3 regions of the Undibacterium sp. JH2W genome follow, and region 1 is predicted to be linked to each of the others. Evidence: predicted binding sites of a transcription regulator. Region 1 holds the regulator's gene; each other region holds the start of a gene.
What was found. The regulator sigma-54, encoded in region 1, starts transcription at its own class of promoters, with help from an activator protein. The targets are predictions, from matches to a motif close to TGGCANGNAANCTGCTTT.
Positions count from the first base shown of each region.

Region 2: the regulator sigma-54 is predicted to act here: its motif matches at 3,868-3,885, upstream of urtA (urea ABC transporter substrate-binding protein).
Region 3: the regulator sigma-54 is predicted to act here: its motif matches at 1,945-1,962, upstream of nirB (nitrite reductase large subunit NirB).

Region 1 covers NZ_JBMPOT010000026.1:51,195-57,353, forward strand. Annotated here, with positions in the region: gene ACO0LC_RS26680 (KpsF/GutQ family sugar-phosphate isomerase) at 1-633, shown strand, start outside; gene ACO0LC_RS26685 (KdsC family phosphatase) at 633-1,163, shown strand; gene lptC (LPS export ABC transporter periplasmic protein LptC) at 1,160-1,804, shown strand; gene lptA (lipopolysaccharide transport periplasmic protein LptA) at 1,825-2,388, shown strand; gene lptB (LPS export ABC transporter ATP-binding protein) at 2,390-3,145, shown strand; gene ACO0LC_RS26705 (RNA polymerase factor sigma-54) at 3,157-4,647, shown strand; gene hpf (ribosome hibernation-promoting factor, HPF/YfiA family) at 4,755-5,102, shown strand; gene ACO0LC_RS26715 (enoyl-CoA hydratase/isomerase family protein) at 5,748-6,159, shown strand, end outside.
Region 2 covers NZ_JBMPOT010000003.1:152,788-158,946, forward strand. Annotated here, with positions in the region: gene urtC (urea ABC transporter permease subunit UrtC) at 1-861, opposite strand, end outside; gene urtB (urea ABC transporter permease subunit UrtB) at 858-2,456, opposite strand; gene urtA (urea ABC transporter substrate-binding protein) at 2,557-3,810, opposite strand; gene ACO0LC_RS05230 (ATP-binding protein) at 4,453-5,787, shown strand; gene ACO0LC_RS05235 (EAL domain-containing protein) at 5,808-6,159, shown strand, end outside.
Region 3 covers NZ_JBMPOT010000005.1:123,612-129,770, forward strand. Annotated here, with positions in the region: gene nirB (nitrite reductase large subunit NirB) at 1-1,914, opposite strand, end outside; gene ACO0LC_RS08655 (nitrate/nitrite transporter) at 2,286-3,500, shown strand; gene ACO0LC_RS08660 (protein kinase domain-containing protein) at 3,511-5,223, shown strand; gene ACO0LC_RS08665 (histidine kinase) at 5,769-6,159, shown strand, end outside.

The DNA.
Region 1 (6,159 bases):
AAACGCCTGGGTGTGAAACTGATCGCTATGACGGGCAACCCTGAATCCAGCCTGGGCAAACTGGCGGATATTCATCTGAACCTGCATGTCGATAAAGAAGCCTGCCCGCTGAACCTGGCACCAACGGCCAGCACAACGGTCACCCTGGCGCTGGGTGATGCCCTCGCTGTGGCCGTGCTGGATGCACGTGGCTTTCGCGAAGAAGACTTTGCCCGCTCCCACCCTGGCGGCTCACTTGGCCGCCGCCTGCTGACGCATGTCAGGGATGTCATGCGGGTTGATGAAGCCATACCGCAAGTCGGCCCGGAAACCAGCCTGAAGACTGCGCTGCTGGAAATTACCAAAAAAGGCATGGCGATGACCGCCGTGGTGGATGAACAGCAGCAGGTGCTTGGTATATTCACCGACGGCGACTTGCGCCGCCTGATGGATGGCACCCGCGACTTTACCCAATTACGCATTGCCGATGTCATGAACCATAGCCCGCGTCGCATACGTCCGGAACAATTGGCGGTAGAAGCCGTCGAAGTCATGGAAACTTACCGCATCAACCAGTTACTGGTCGCCGACGACCAGGGCAAGCTGGTAGGTGCCTTACATATACATGACTTGACCAGGGCCAAGGTGATTTGATGGATATAGCGATAGCAACAACAAGGGCCAGCCAGGTCAGATTAATGATCTTTGATGTGGATGGCATACTGACCGACGGCAGCCTGTATTTTGGGCCCGAAGGTGAAATGATGAAGTGCTTTAATGTGCTGGATGGTCAGGGCATCAAGCTCTTGCAACAGGCTGGCATCATCACGGCCATCATCAGTGCGAGGCAATCAGCCATCGTCAGCAAGCGTGCCGCGGATCTGGGTATCAGCCATGTCTGCCAGGGCATTCATGACAAGAAAACTGCCTTCCTGGATTTGCTGGCAAAACTGGATATCCCTGCAGAAGCCTGTGGTTTTATCGGTGATGATGTCATCGACTTGCCCATACTGACGCGTGTGGGTTTTGCTGCCAGCGTGCCAAATGCGCATGCAGAAGTGCAACAGCGCGTGCTCTACATCACCAGGGCCAGCGGCGGCCAGGGCGCAGCACGCGAAGTTTGCGATTTCATCCTGCGAGCCCAGGGCAAATATGAACAGGCTCTACAAGCATATCTGACATGAAATCCCATTTGACCATAGACCGCTTCCGCATCTGGCTGGCCGTGATACTGCTGGGCATACTGACCCTGGGCACCATCTGGGTCATGGAAGTCATACGTCGTAATGGCGACGATGAACAAAACCGCAGCTCAGCCAGATCAGCACCGGATTACTATGTAGAGAAATTCAATTTCATCCGTTTGTCGAATAATGGCAAGGCCAATTACCATATTACTGGTGACAGCCTGGTACACCTGCCACGTAACGACAATATAGAAATCAAACATCCGCAGATCAACAGCTTTGATCAGGACCGTCCCCCCTTGCACCTGCGTGCCGACCTGGCCGTGGTATCGCAAAAATCCAATGTCATCACACCCAAGCGTGAGCATGATGAAGTGCATTTATATGACAATGTCAGCATGGAAAGGCCCGAAGGCCTGAGTTCACAATTCGTCCATGTGGAATCGGAGTATCTATTGCTGTTGCCAGATGATGATATCGTCAAGACCGATAAACCCATCACCATCACCACCGGTAAATCGACATCGACCGCAACCGGCATGCTGGCCAATAACTCTACCCAACACCTGGCCCTGTTAAGCAAAGTCCGCATCGCGCTCAAGAAGCGTGAAGCGGTGAATGCAGTTAAAACCAAATAATTGAGAAAGCGATCATTTATATGACACTTACTAAATTCGGCATTACCCATTTATTCAGCCTCGCCTGCCTGGGCCTGGTCAGTGCAACTGCATATGCAGAAAAAGCCGACAGCAACAAGGAAACCGTCATCGAAGCTGGTTATGGCGAGAGCGATGGCAAGACCAGTGTGCGCAGATTATCCAAGGGTGTCGCCCTGGTGCGTGGCACCCTGAATGTCAAGGCAGAAAATGCCGTCGTCACTGAGGCGCCAAATGGCGATCAATTTGTAGTACTGACTGGTGGCAGCAACCGCAAGGTTACATTTCGCCAAAAGCGCGATGGCGGGCCTGATCTGTGGGTAGATGGCGAAGCTGAACGTGCGGAATACAATCAAAGCACGGAAATCGTCAAATTCTTTTCCAAGGCCAAGGTACGCTATCTGGAAGGCAGTAAAGTCACCCAGGAACAGGCTGGCGAATACCTGTCTTATGACAGCAAGAACGAAGTGTTTGTAGGCACCAACTCCACCAGTGGTCAGTTTGTAGAAGGCTCGGGCAGCCTGAAAATCATCTTGCAACCAAAACCAGAAAAACAGGCTAATTAAGATGACAGCACAGTCAGGCAGCACCTTGCTGGTCAAGGGTTTGCAAAAACGTTATGGTGCACGCCAGGTCGTGCGTGATGTTTCCCTGCTATTGAAAAGTGGTGAAGTGGTGGGTTTGCTGGGGCCGAATGGCGCAGGCAAAACCACGTCTTTCTACATGATCGTCGGCCTGGTGCCTTCCGACGCTGGCGATATCATTATCGATGATGTCAATATCTCGCAATTGCCTATCCATGAGCGCGCCGTGCTCGGCCTGTCTTACCTGCCGCAGGAAGCTTCGGTGTTCCGCAAGCTGACAGTAGAAGACAATATCCGCGCAGTACTGGAATTGCAAAAAGACAGCGATGGTAAATTCCTCGGCAGCAAGAAAATCGAGCAAAGGCTGAATGCCTTACTGGCAGATTTGCAAATAGAAAAAATACGTGAGAGCCAGGCTTTGTCACTCTCAGGTGGTGAACGCCGCCGCGTCGAGATTGCCCGTGCACTGGCAACCAATCCACGCTTTGTCTTGCTGGATGAACCCTTTGCCGGTGTTGATCCTATCGCGGTCATCGAAATCCAGCGCATCGTCCGCTTCCTCAAGGAGCGTGGCATAGGCGTACTGATCACCGATCATAACGTCCGCGAAACCCTGGGTATCTGCGATCACGCTTACATCATCAATCAAGGCGCGGTACTTGCCAGTGGCAAGCCTGACGACATCATACAAAATGAATCTGTACGTCGCGTTTATCTCGGAGAACACTTCCGGATGTGACGGGAATCATCATGAAACAAAGCCTGCAACTACGTACTTCACAACATCTGGCCTTAACGCCGCAATTGCAGCAATCAATACGATTATTGCAGTTATCGACTTTGGAATTGCATCAGGAGCTGGAGACGCTGCTGACCGATAATCCCATGCTGGAACGCGTCGATGATCCACTCGACCATGCCGTGCGCCTGCTGGCCGATGGCGCCATCAATACAACGAGTACCTCGGCTGATGCAGGCATGGAAGTGCCTGCACAAAGAGAAGAAAGCGATAAATCCACCGAGCCAGCCGCCGCCGATGCCGAAACTGTCATCAGCAATGACAGCACCACTTCCAGCGAAGAAGACTGGGGCTTTGATGATGTACAGCATGGCAGCAAGTCTGGTGATGATGAAGATGGCCGCCCGCAACTGGGTGCCGCCCACATCACCCTGCGTGAACATCTGCTTGAGCAAATGCGCCTGAACCTGCGTGAGCCGCGTGACCGTGCCTTAGTCGAGCTGATGATAGATGCGCTCGACAATAACGGTTACCTGACCGAAACCCTGGATGAAATACATGCCAGTTTGCCATTGGAACTCTGTGTAGAGGCAGAAGAACTAGCCTTTGCCCTGAATATGCTGCAAAGCTTTGACCCGGCAGGTGTTGGTGCGCGCAGCCCTTCAGAATGCCTGGCCCTGCAAATCAGGCGCATGCCCAAAGTGGCTTTTGTCACGCGCAGGCTGGCGTTGCAAATTGTTGAAACACAACTGGCTTTATTTGCACAGAGAGATTTCACCAAACTCAAGAAAATCCTCGATTGCGATGATGAAGATTTGCGCGATGCACAAACCATCATACGCCTGTGCCAGCCACGGCCTGGCATTGCCTTTGCCGCCGATGAATCAGATTATGTCGTGCCAGATGTGATCGTCAGAAAATCTGGCAATGGCTGGCAAGTCATGCTGAATCAGGATGTCATGCCCAGGCTGCGAGTGAGCAGCGTGTATGCCAACATCATGAAGCAAAACCGCGGTGAAGCTGGCCTTGGTGCGCAATTGCAGGAAGCTCGCTGGCTCATCAAAAATATGCGGCAGCGCTTTGATACTATTTTGCGCGTTGCACAAGCGATAGTTGAAAGGCAACGCAATTTTTTCACCCATGGTGCTGTTGCCATGCGCCCCCTTGTTTTGCGCGAAATTGCTGATACACTAGGATTACACGAGAGCACTATCTCACGTGTGACAACCCAAAAATACATGTTGACCCCACATGGCATGTTTGAGTTGAAGTACTTTTTCGGCAGCCATGTCGCGACGGAAACAGGGGGTGAAGCATCTTCCACCGCGATACGTGCACTCATCAAGCAGTTGATAGGAGCAGAAGACCAGAAAAGCCCACTCTCTGATAGCAAAATTGCAGACATGCTGGGTGAACAGGGCATGGTAATTGCCCGACGGACAGTTGCCAAATACCGTGAAGCCCTGAAAATCCCCCCAGTCAGTTTGCGTAAATCTTTGTAAGTAGTCCTTGTAATCACGGTTTGAATTGCTATATATGATTTAGCTCAAGGCAAATAAATGCCAAGAGTGTATCGTTACAGCAAGCAACATCACTATAGGAGCACAGTATGAATCTCACCATCAGTGGACACCACGTCGAAGTAACTCCTGCAATTCGTGAATATGTACATACCAAACTAGAACGTATCAGGCGACATTTCGACCAGGTCATTGATATCGCCGTCATCCTGACGGTGGACAAGCTCCGGGAAAAGGAAAAACGACACAAAGCCGACATTAATTTGCATATCAGCGGTAAAGATATTCACGTTGAAAGCCTGGCACATGATCTATATGCAGCAATTGATGCCCTGGTAGATAAACTGGATCGTCAGGTCATCAAGCACAAAGATAAAATGCAAGACCATCAGCACGACGCCATCAAGCACATACCTGACCCGGCATCGGCTTCATAAGACCCCAGTCCTTGCCCTAACAGGGTTGTGGACATCCAAAACAAGGACGCTAAAGGCGTCCTTTTTGTTGGGTGAGTGGTTTCTTGTAGGTCTCGTTTCTGACATTTCAAATAAATTATTTACTTTTATTGCTGTTTGTCACATACGTCGCTCAACAAGCTGCGAGTTAGTTGATTCACGGCATTTGTATTAACGTCATTCCAGCGTGGGTTTGGCTGGAATCCACCGGGCTGGCGCTCCAGCGGCGTTTGTTGTATGCCATGTCGCTCGTTACAGGCGTACTTTGACTAAAACTTTTGCCCTTCGTGGATACAAGCCGGGTCTCGGCCCGGCAGCCGAAATACTTTCTTAGCGTCGCCAAAGTAAGTATTCAAAGAAAGGCGACCCAGGCGTAGCCGCCCCTGCGGGGTTCCCGTTTATTCGGTACAAAAAATGGGAACTGCGAACGTCAAAAACAACTACAACCCCAAAGTCAAACTCAACGGCAACGGCAACGGCAACGGCAACGGCAACGGCAACGGCAACGGCAACGGCAACGAGCGTGTCGCCCTTACTCTATTTCCTCATAAACATATACACCCCGTGACGCCCAAGCCTGACAAAGTTAAAATAGCAGCTTCATCCCTTACCTGCATAGTCAACATCATGAGCGAATTTGTCCTCACCTCCGTCAAAAACAATATAGGCTACATCACCCTCGACAGACCCAAAGCCTTGAACTCGCTGTCTCTCGATATGGTAAGAGCACTGACGACAACCTTGCTGACCTGGCAGGATGATCAAAGCGTGCGTGCAGTGTTCATTCACAGCAGCAGTGAGAAAGCATTTTGTGCTGGTGGTGATATTCGTTTTTTCTACGATGTGGGCACTGCCACCCCAAAAGGTGACTCGGCCTTGCTGGAAGATTTTTTCACGGAAGAATATGCCTTAAATCATTTAATCCATTTCTACCCAAAACCCTATATCGCCCTGATGAATGGCGTGGTCATGGGCGGTGGCATGGGTATCGCCCAGGCAGGGTCAGATTGCCGTTTGCGCATCGTCACTGAGCGTACCA
Region 2 (6,159 bases), on a different contig from region 1:
GTTGATGATACCAACTTGCGGTACATACAGCGCACCAGCAATGCCGCAGAGTATGGCAGACAGCGTCCAGACAAACAGCTTGAACCACAGAGGGTTGTAACCGATGAACATCAGTCGCGATTCAGAATCGCGCACGGCCTGTAGTACGCGCCCCAACTTGGAAGTAACTATCCAGCGGCACAGGAACAAGGCTGATAGCAAGATCAGCAAAGTGATCAGGTACAAGGCTGCCTTGGTAACAGGTGCGGTGATGGTAAAACCCAGAATGCGCTTGAAGTCGGTAAAGCCATTATTACCGCCAAAGCCCGTGTTATTACGGAAAAACAGCAGCATGAAGGCAAACGTCATGGCTTGAGTGATGATAGAAAAATACACACCCTTAATGCGTGAGCGAAAGGCAAAGAAACCAAAGATAAAAGCCAACACCCCAGGCACTAGTACCACCAGCGCCATGCAATACCAGAAGCTGTCTGTCATGGACCAATACCAGGGATAGGTTTTCCAGTCCAGGAAAACCATGAAGTCTGGCAGGTTGCTTTGATAGACACCGTCCCGGCCAATCGCACGCATCAGATACATGCCATGTGCATAGGCACCCAGTGCAAAGAATACCCCGTGTCCCAAAGACAGAATGCCGGTATAACCCCAGACCAGATCAAGTGCCAGCGCAGCCAGGGCATAGCACATGAATTTGCCAACCAGGGCAATCGTGTAGCTGGAAATATGCAGGGTATGACCCGCAGGAAAACTCAGGTTAAGAATAGGCAGCAATACTGCAATCACCGCACACACCAATATGCCTGTCCATGCAGGTCTGGAAAACAGCCCCTTTGCTATTGCAATTGTCGTAATCGCACTCATTCCACACTCCTGCCTTTGAGCGCAAACAAGCCTTGCGGTCTGCGTTGTATGAAAATGATGATGAATACCAGAATGACGATCTTGGCCATAACAGCCCCGGCTACAGGCTCCAGAAATTTATTCACTTCGCCCAGGCCAAAAGCCGCAATCACGGTACCAGCCAACTGCCCTACTCCACCCAGGACGACGACCATGAAAGAATCAACGATATAATTTTGCCCGAGGTCAGGGCCTACATTACCCAACTGCGACAAAGCCACACCACCCAGACCTGCTATGCCAGAACCCAGGCCAAAAGTCAGCATATCTATCTTGCCGGTTGCGACCCCTACACAATCAGCCATGCGGCGATTTTGTGTAACGGCACGCACGAACAAGCCCAGACGTGTCTTGTTCAAGATCAGCCAGACTGCCAGTACCACAAACAGCGCAAAAAAGATAATGATGATGCGGTTATAAGACAGCACCAGCGAACCCAGCACCGTGATACCGCCTGACATCCAGGAAGGATTGGCAACTTCGACATTTTGCGCACCAAAAATAGAGCGCACTGCCTGCATCAAGATCAGGCTGATGCCCCAGGTGCATAACAGGGTTTCCAGCGGACGGCCATATAACCAGCGTATGACTGTTCTTTCCAGCAAAATACCAACGGCGGCAGAAACCAGGAAAGCCGCAGGCAGAGCCAGCAACAAATAAGCATCGACAGCACCAGGAATGAATTTGCGGAACAACATCTGGCAGACATAGGTAGTGTAAGCGCCTATCATCAGCAATTCGCCATGCGCCATATTGATGATGCCCATCAGGCCAAAGGTGATTGCCAGGCCCAGTGCAGCCAGCAACAGTACGCTACCCAGTGAGACGCCATAAAACAGATTGCCAACAAATTCCATGCGCGCCAGGCGGCCATCAATGGCATTCAGGGTATTGGCCGCCTCCAGGCGTATGCTGGCATCGGTTTCGTTGTAACTACCATCGGGATTTTGTGCCAGCATCTTTTGCAGTACTGGTTTTAAGTTGGGGTTGGGGCTATCCAGCAAAGCCTTGACAGCCGCCTTGCGCACCACCGGGTCACTGGCCTGTAAATTGGCGGTGGCAATCAGCATTTGCAGGCGCGACTTGATTTCGCTATCGTTTTCTTTCAGATAGGCTTTATTCAGTAAGGGTAATTGTTCTGGCGTTGCTTCTTTTTCCAGCGCAGTGGCTGCGACGAGGCGGGTATTTTTGTCTGGTGAAAATAATCTCAAACCTGACAGCGCACTATCCAGCGCAGCACGCAGGCGGTTATTGATGGTGATTGCCTCTGCATCATCAGGCAGCTTTTGCATTTTCCCGGTGCTGAGGTCTCTGACCTGCGCACCATCGACCAGGTAAACAGCGACGTCCCTGGCAAACAATTGTTCATTTTTCAGTGCAGTCAATACTTCCACAGCCTCTTCATTACCGAGGGTCGCAATGGTATTGACGGCGGTAATACGCGCATCAGGATCATCACCCGCCAGCGCCTGTAGGAGCTTGCCGTCGATAGCCGCATGCGCTGTCAGGCTGAACACGAACAAGACTATGCTCGCGCAGATTTTACGAAATATCATAGGCAACCAGGTCAGGGATGGAAAATCCGGAACAGTACTCAGGGCCATCAATATGTGAAAGACCCTGAGTGTCTGCATCAATACTTAAACACTCCTTGAATTACAGTTTCTGTTTACCTTCATTGCCTGGGATATAAGGGCTCCATGGTTGCGCACGGATAGGTGTCTTGGTTTTGTAGACTACGCTGAACTGGCCATCAGCCTTGATCTCACCTATCATGACTGGCTTGTGCAGGTGATGATTGGTTTTATCCATCGTTAATTCAAAACCGGATGGCGCCTTGAAAGTTTGCCCGCCCATGGCAGCAATAACCTTATCGGTATCTGTGGACTTGGCTTTTTCAACAGCCTGCTTCCACATATACATGCCTACATAAGTCGCTTCCATAGGGTCATTGGTCACCACTGTTGCGGCATTCGGCAGTTTTTTTGCGGCTGCATAATCTTTCCATTTTTTGATGAATTCAGTATTCACTGGGTTCTTCACAGACTGGAAGTAATTCCAGGCGGCCAGATGACCGACCAATGGCTTGGTATCGACACCGCGCAATTCTTCTTCACCGACCGAGAATGCGACGACAGGTACATCCGTAGCCTTCAGGCCAGCATTACCAAGCTCCTTATAGAATGGGACGTTGGAGTCACCATTGATGGTAGAGATAACCGCAGTCTTGCCACCTGCAGCAAATTTCTTGATATTGGCAACAATGGTCTGGTAATCAGAGTGACCGAACGGGGTATACACTTCATCGATGTCAGTATCCTTGACACCTTTGCTATGCAAGAAGGCGCGCAGGATTTTATTGGTCGTGCGTGGATATACATAATCAGTGCCCAGCAAGACAAAACGCTTGGCACCACCGCCCTCTTTCGACATCAGGTATTCGGTCGCAGGAATAGCTTGCTGATTAGGCGCAGCACCAGTGTAGAAAACGTTCTTCTCCAGCTCTTCACCTTCATACTGCACCGGGTAAAACAGCAGGCTATTGAGTTCCTTGAAGACTGGCAGTACAGATTTACGCGACACCGATGTCCAGCAACCAAACACCACGGATACTTTGTCTTGCGACACCAGTTGGCGAGCTTTTTCGGCAAACAGCGGCCAGTTGGAGGCCGGGTCCACGATCACCGCCTCCAGTTTTTTGCCCATGACACCACCGCTGGCATTGATTTCATCTATCGTCATCAAGGCTACATCTTTGAGCGATGTCTCCGAGATTGCCATAGTGCCAGACAGGGAATGCAGAATGCCGACCTTGATGGTATCGGCGGCTTGTGCCTGTGTGAGCCAGCCGGAAGCGGCCAGAGTCATTGCGGCAACAGCAGTTGCTTTCAAAACAGTACGACGTGACATGTTTTCTCCTGATAGTGGTGAGGTCATGGAAAGAAAAACCGAACTTCCACCCTGGAGATAGCAGATAGCATGCCAGCTTATGTATTTACTTGAGTCTATTGTTGACAGCCAGCACTGTCATTAGAATATGAAACAAAATATGCAGGAATACTTGAGCTAAACAATTCTGATATGGAAGGAATACAAAACTATTTCAATGCATGTTTTTTACAAAATACTGAAACAATTTGGTGAGAATTGCCTAATTGCAATATTTTGCAAAAATAAACTCTGCCTTTTAGTGCAATGCTGCTCCTAAATTGTGCAAAAAATATTACTTCTTGCAATTTAATCCTTACTGAAAAACCTGGACAGCAAGACGTTTCAAAAATGCCACCCGCCAGCAATAAATTCGAGCGCCATAAAATCTTGCTTGAGTTTGAAATAAGTCCCTGTTTTCATTGAATTTAATGGCCATCATCTTAGCCACACACCACATTTTTGCTAAAATTTCAATAAAATAAAATAATAAATGCAAGTAAACTGCATCACTATCTATCCTTCCCTTTTGAAAAAAATAGCAATTCAATTACTTATTGCTCTAATATATAGACATAAGGGAATTTAAAAAAAACAATACTTCCATTTTTTCCTGCGGCGGTCATGGTGAATCAGTTTGATGAATTCAGCGTTCTACCTCCAGTTACGGGCGAGACTACTCAGCCCGCTACAGCTACTGGCATCTCTACAGACGCTCGGTTGCAATACCTGATCGATAATACGCCAGCCATCATCTATAGCAGCGTACCTACAGGTGATTTCAAAATGACTTTTGTCAGCAACAATGCCCACCATGTATTGGGCTATCACCCTGATGAAATGGTCGCAGATCCCAATTTCTGGTTTGAACACATACATCCAGAAGACGTCCCTGAAATTTTCTCAAGCATTGCAAAACTATTTACTGAAGGTGAAAGAACCTACGAATATCGCTTCAAGAGCCGTAGCGGACAATATGTTTGGATGCATGACATGCTGAGGCTGATACGCGACAAAGACGGCAATCCCGTTGAGGTCGTTGGTTCTTTAACCGACATCACCAAGCGCAAGGAAATGGAAGCAAGCTTGTTCAAGAAGGGTGAAGAACAACAGCTTTTGATCAAGAAATTGCAAGAAGCCCATGAACAATTATTGCAATCAGAGAAAATGGCTTCTGTCGGCCAGCTCGCAGCAGGCATTGCACATGAGATCAATAACCCCATAGGCTTTATCAACTCGAATATAGGTAGCCTGAGGAGCTATGTAGATAAATTATTTGATGTCATCAAACAGTATGAAGATCTGATACGCCAACAAACGCCTGCAATCGCGCTTGAAAAGGTAGACGAACTCCGGGAAAGTGCCGATCTCGATTTTTTAAAAGAAGATATACAGGATCTGGTGCGTGAATCCATGGATGGTCTCAAGCGCGTCAAAGACATCGTGCAATCGCTTAAAGACTTCTCACATGTGGGCGAAACTGATTGGCAAGAAGCGGATATACATCATGGCATAGACAGCACTCTCAATATTGTCATCAACGAAATCAAATACAAGGCAAATATTGTTAAAGAATACGGCCAGCTACCGCCAGTGAAATGCATTATTTCGCAAATCAATCAGGTTGTGATGAACTTGCTGGTGAACGCCTCGCATGCCATCAAGGAAAACGGCATGATCAAAATAAGTACGGGATGTGACATGAGTATGGCCTGGATTAAGGTGCTCGATACTGGCGCAGGCATTCCACCAGAAAATTTAAATCGTATCTTTGAACCTTTTTTCACAACCAAACCTGTAGGTAGCGGGACGGGGCTAGGACTCTCGCTTTCCTATGGCATAGTCAAGAAACATGGAGGAAAGATTGAAGTCCACAGCGTGCTGGGGAAAGGTACTTGCTTTACTATCTGGCTACCTTTGCGACAGGAAAATAATGCTGTAGAAAGCCAACCCATGTAGTCAACACGGAACCCATTCAAATGAATACGGTAGCGCTAGACAGAATCGATATAGAAACAGAGCTTCAAGCTGCAATTGATGCCAATGAGCTACATTTGCACTATCAGCCCAAAGCCGACTTGCAAACTGGTCAATTGGCTGGAGTAGAAGCTCTTTTGCGCTGGTCTCACCCTACTCATGGTCTGATCCCACCTTCCGTCTTGATTCCCGTGGCAGAAAATTCTGAGCTTATCGTCCGTCTCGGTGATTGGGTCATCAAGCAAGTTTGCAAAGACATCGTTGATTGGGATATGGCGGGTTTGATCCCCCCTTGCGTCGCCATAAATATTTCGCCCATACAATTGCAGGACAGAGGCTTTGTCAATCGCCTGT
Region 3 (6,159 bases), on a different contig from region 1:
TACAGTACGCAGACCTTTGGCATACGCCAGGCCAGATGGCATGCCCAGATCTTGCCAGACAGCGCGCAAGTCTTCTTTCTTCACGCCCAGCAAGTCAATGCGTTGGCCACCAGTGACCTTGACGGTCGGTATCTTGAATTTATCGACGACGTCAGCAATCCTGCGCAATTCGCTGGCATTGGTTTCACCGCCCCACATACGCGGGATGACGGAATAAGTACCATCCTTCTGGATGTTTGCGTGTGAGCGCTCATTGATGAAGCGCGATTGCGGATCATCCTTGGCTTCACGCGGCCAGGTAGAAATCAGATAGTAGTTAATGGCTGGGCGGCAGCTGGAGCAACCATTAGGTGTGCGCCATTCCATGAATTCCTGTACGCCTGCAACGGTCAGCAACTTATTGACCTTGATGGCATCGCGCACTTGCTGATGGCTATGATCGGTGCAAGCGCACATGGGTTTGACCTTGGACGCTGTCGAATAATCACCACCCGCAGTAAACATGATGATTTGTTCTACCAGCCCTGTACAGGAACCACAGGATGCCGATGCCTTGGTATGCTTGCGCACATCGTCCAGCGTGAACAGACCTTTTTCCTTGATGGCCTTGACGATGGTGCCTTTGCAGACACCGTTACAACCGCAGACCTCGGCTTCATCCGGCATGGCAGCCGCCTTGGTGTGGCCTTCGTGACCAACGTCACCGGTATTTGACTCACCAAACATCAATGAGTCACGGATTTCAGAAATATTCTTGCCTTCGCGCAGTAGTTTGAAGTACCAACTGCCATCGACAGTATCGCCATACAGGCAAGCACCAATCAGCTTGTCATCCTTGACGACGAGCTTCTTGTACACACCACCTATGGGGTCAGACAAAATAATCTCTTCCGTATCTTTGCCCCCCATGAATTCACCAGCGGAAAACAAGTCTATGCCTGTCACTTTCAATTTGGTGGAGGTGACTGAACCCTGGTAACGGCCTATGCCAAAATTGGCCAGGTGATTGGCGCAGACCTTGGCCATTTCAAACAAAGGGGCAACCAGGCCATACACCGTGCCACGATGGTTAACACATTCGCCGACAGAGTAAATGCGCGGGTCATAAGTCTGCATGGTGTCATTGACGATGATGCCGCGATTGCAGTACAGACCGGCAGATTCTGCCAGTGCTGTATTGGGGCGTATGCCAACGGCCATGACGATCAGTTGCGCAGGGATTTCCAGGCCATCAGTAAAGCGTATGGCTTTGACATGACCATCATCATCACCAATGATGGCTTCAGTATTTTTTTCGAGCAGAAAGTTCAGGCCGCGGTCTTCCAGGGATTTTTGCAGCATCTTGCCAGCAACGGGATCAAGCTGACGCTCCATGAGCCAGCCAGGTAAGTGCACGACAGAGACACTCATGCCACGCATTTTCAAACCATTGGCCGCTTCCAGCCCCAGCAGGCCACCACCAATAACGACAGCATGCGTATGCTTTTCTGCCGCCTCTATCATGGTATTGGTGTCGTAGATATCGCGATAGGCAATCACGCCCTTGAGGTCTTTGCCAGGTACAGGCAACATGAAAGGTGTAGAACCAGTCGCCAGCAACAGCCTGTCGTATTCAGTCTGGGTGCCGTCTTCGGCGATCACCAAACGGCGTGCCCTGTCTATCTTGACGATTCTTTTGCCTAGATGCAGGGTGATATTATTTTCTTCATACCAGTCCACGTCATTGAGCATGATGTCTTTGATGGTTTGCTCGCCGGCCAGTACTGGTGATAGCAGGATACGGTTGTAATTGGCATAGGGTTCTGCACCAAATACGGTAATGTCATACAGGTCGGGGGCGATCTTGATTAATTCTTCCAGGGTACGCACACCTGCCATACCATTCCCTACCATCACTAGCTTAAGTTTCTTCATGGCTGCTCCTTTGCTTGTCTCCCCAGCCTCTAAGCAAGAGCAATGCCAGTTCATTTTTGTAAGAGGGAAGACCTGCTTGTTTTTATAAGCCTGCACCAATTTGACTGCGCATTAATATGGTTTTCACTAAGAAAAACTGAGAAATTCCCCGCTGGCGGCAAGAGCAATGCCACTTCTTGAAGCATGTCTAGCAAATCTTCATGAACCTCATACAAAATCCCGCCATTCTGGTGCATTGCACCATTTAATTCAGATGACGCACAGTTTTCGCGCAGTAAGTTTTGTTTTTAATCACAAAGCAAGGCAAGGATATGCACATTTTGATGGCACGTCCCTTGCAAGTGGCATGCGTGTTCACTATTGGAGCGATCATGCAAAAAACATCTTTCTGGAAAGCCGGGCATACGCCCACCTTATTGGCATCCTTCTTTTATTTTGACCTTAGTTTCATGGTCTGGGTATTGTTGGGGCCACTCGCCATACAGATTTCCAAAGACCTGGGGCTGACTGCCGCCCAAAAAGGCCTGATCGTCGCCACCCCCTTATTAGCAGGGGCCTTGCTGCGCATCGTCATGGGTGTGCTGGTCGATCATTTAAAGCCCAAGAAAGCCGGTTTGATAGGCCAGATCGTAGTTCTTATAGGCTTATGCTGGGCATGGCTGGGTAATTTGCACAGCTATGAGCAACTGCTATTTCTTGGTGTGATTCTGGGTGTGGCTGGTTCTGCCTTTGCTGTAGCCTTGCCGCTGGCATCGCGCTGGTATCCGCCAGAACACCAGGGCACGGCTTTGGGAATAGCAGGTGCAGGCAATTCTGGCACTGCTTTTGCGGCCCTGTTTGCTCCAGCACTGGCAATCGCCTTTGGCTGGCAGAACGTGTTTGGCCTGGCGCTGATACCACTATTCATAGCACTGGCGGTTTATCTTATTTTCGCCAAGGATGCACCGGGCGATGCGCCTAGTAAATCCCTGACTGAATATCTGGCCGTATTAAAAGATAAAGACGCCTGGTGGTTCATGTTCTTTTATAGCGTGACCTTTGGCGGTTTTTCTGGCCTGGCCTCTTCCCTGACAATTTATTTCAATACTCAATATGGTTTGACGCCAGTGACAGCCGGTTACTTCACTGCCGCCTGCGTCTTTGCCGGTTCGCTGGTACGTCCTATGGGTGGCCGTATTGCTGACCGCATAGGCGGTATCAAAACCCTGTCTGTCATGTACACCATTGCTTCTGCCTTCCTGTTCATTGCAGCTACAGGTTTGCAATCAGCAAGCGCCGCTGTATGTGTCTTTGTGGTTGCCATGCTGGCACTGGGCACGGGCAATGGCGCGGTATTCCAACTGGTGCCCCAGCGCTTTCGTAAAGAGATGGGCGTCATGACGGGCCTGGTAGGCATGGCTGGTGGCATAGGCGGTTTTTACCTGGCTGCCAGCATGGGTTATTCACGCCAGATCACCGGCAGTTATCAGATAGGCTTGTCAATTTTCGCCAGTCTCGCCATTATCGCCCTGCTGGGTTTATCATTGGTCAAGAAACGCTGGCGCACGACCTGGGGCTCTGCTGCCATGACTACAGCAAAAATTTAATCAATCGCATATGCCTCTGACCGTCAGCACCGGACATCACAGCGTAGCCGGCTTACGCCCACGCAATGAAGACTTTGTCGGCATGGTCACGCCGGGTGAACCCGAGCTATCCTGCAAGGGCATGGTATTGGCAGTAGCCGATGGCGTCTCTGGCAATGAAGGTGGTCGGGAAGCGGCTGAATATGTAGTACGTGGCCTGCTCACCGATTACTATGCAACGCCTGACACCTGGGAAGTGACGACAGCACTCGACAAGGTGCTGGTCGCCATGAATAGCTGGGTGCAGCAGCAAGGCTCAGTCCGCCGTGAGCTGGCTGGCATGGCCACGACCATGACCTCACTGGTCTTGCGCGGGCGCATGTATTACAGCGCCCACGTGGGTGATACCCGCTGTTACCTGTTACGTGATGGCGTGCTGCAAAAACTGACCCAGGACCATGTTTGGGATAGGCCAGAAATGCAACATGTGCTGACCCGTGCCATCGGCCTGGACAATCACCTCGTCATCGATCATGGCATGGGTGAGCTGCGCGTCAATGATGTCTTTTTGCTGGCTTGTGATGGTATCTGGGCCAGCCTGACAGAATATGACCTGACAGATTTTTTGAAGCAGGTCAGCGCAGGCAAGCTGAGCAGTGAAGCTGCCTGCGAAGCTTTATGTGCAGCCGCATTGAAAGCGGGGTCGCAAGACAACTGCAGTGCAGTGATAGCACGCATAGACAGCTTGCCAGAAGGCGAGTTGCGCGATGCCATCAGCGAACTGCACACCCTGCCAGTACCAGCACGCATGAAACCAGGCCAGACCCTTGATGGCTATGCGATAGAAGAAGTCATGCATACCTCGCTGACGACGATACTGTATCGCGTCAGCGATATCTCTCATCACCGGCAACTGGTGTTAAAAACCCTGCATCCCGACAAGGCCAATGATGCACAGGAGCGCTCAGCCTTTGCGCATGAAGCATGGCTGGCCAAGCGCGTGGTAGCACGATTCTTCCCTCAGGTGATTACCCCCGATCAAAGAAATTACCTTTATTACCTATCAACCTGGCATGCGGGTGCATCCCTGCAACAGAGGCTGGAAGCTGGCCAGCATTTCACGATACCAGAAGCAGTCGCTTACGGTGGCAAGCTGGTACGCGCCATCGGTGCACTGCACAGGCGCAGCATCTTGCACAGGGATATCAAACCCGCCAATGTACATCTGGGAGATGATGATGAAATCCGCATCCTTGACCTGGGTGTAGCGCAATCCGGCTTTGACAGCCAGGATGGCCAGGGCAATGCCAGTCACAGCATGGCAGGCACCCCCTCATTTTTGGCACCTGAACAATTCCAGGGGGCGGCACCATCGCGCGCCACTGATCTGTATGCCACTGGCGTCACGCTTTACTATTTGCTGACGCGTCACTATCCTTATGGCGAAGTCGAGCCTTTCCAGCGACCCAAGTTTGGTGAAGCGGCATCACCAGGCCGTTATCGCCCCGATTTGCCACACTGGCTGGAAAATGTCTTGCTCAAGGCCGTGGCACGTGACGAAACTGAACGCTTTGAAACCGCAGAAGAATTTTTACTGGCGCTGGAACGTGGTGCCGCCCACCCTCTGCCTGCCCCACAGGCAAAACCCCTGGCACAACGCGACCCGCTAGCCACCTGGCGCTTGCTGGCTGTCTTGTCCATCGTCGCCAATGTGCTCATGTTGTATCTGTTAATTGCTCGCTAAAATCACTTACCTGAGTGAGCGATTCATCCCTGTTTTCAAGTGATTGATCCCTTTGGACTGTAATTCCAGGTGATTTCATGACATAGTCGGCAAGCACACATATCAATCTTGTTCTTTCTGGATGACCTCAGGCTAAAATAGGACTTGGGAGCACATCCAATTCCAACTGCTGCGATGAGTTTTAGTCGAACTCCAAGGGTGACCATGCATCATTTGCATTATTTTTGACTCACTTCATGATCCCTGAAAACAGAAAAAGCCAATCTCCATTCAGAAAGAGTTTGTTTTCCATTCCCATGGCTTGGGGACTGGTCATATTATTCTTCAGTCTTGCTCAATATGCAGACCTGTCAAAGACGATGCCTACACCATTTATTGAGGTGATGAGGCTCTCCACTATCTCTTTTCTGACATATATTCTGTTGAGCTTTATCCTGGCAATGGTGTTTGAGTATTTGCCAGAACACTGCCTACATGTAAAAAAACTGTTGTTATTGTATTTCCTGGTAATCTTGATCTTCCTGCCCCTTGAAGTCTGCTATGAAATGGCGACCACATATTATTTTGTCTTAAAGAAAAATCCGCCATCTGTATTGAACTTGCTGAACGACATGTCAGCCATGGGCTGGTGGTTATTGGGCTTTCAAGCCAGTGTTGCGTATTTCATGCAAGTCGCGGTGACATTTTGGCGACGCAGCCATGAACAAGCCAAGCGTACCCAAGAGTTACGTCAAAAAAATCTGATGCTTCGTCTGTCCTTGATGCAATGCCAGCTTGAACCTTATTTCCTGCTCAGCTCATTGGATGGCATAGGTAATCTTATTCGTGTGGCAGATCGCAGTCTTGCTACCACCGCCCTTGCCCGCCTTAGTGATCTACTGCGCTATGTATTGCGTTCTACCGGTAGTGAAAAACCCACTATGGCTGACGAGATAG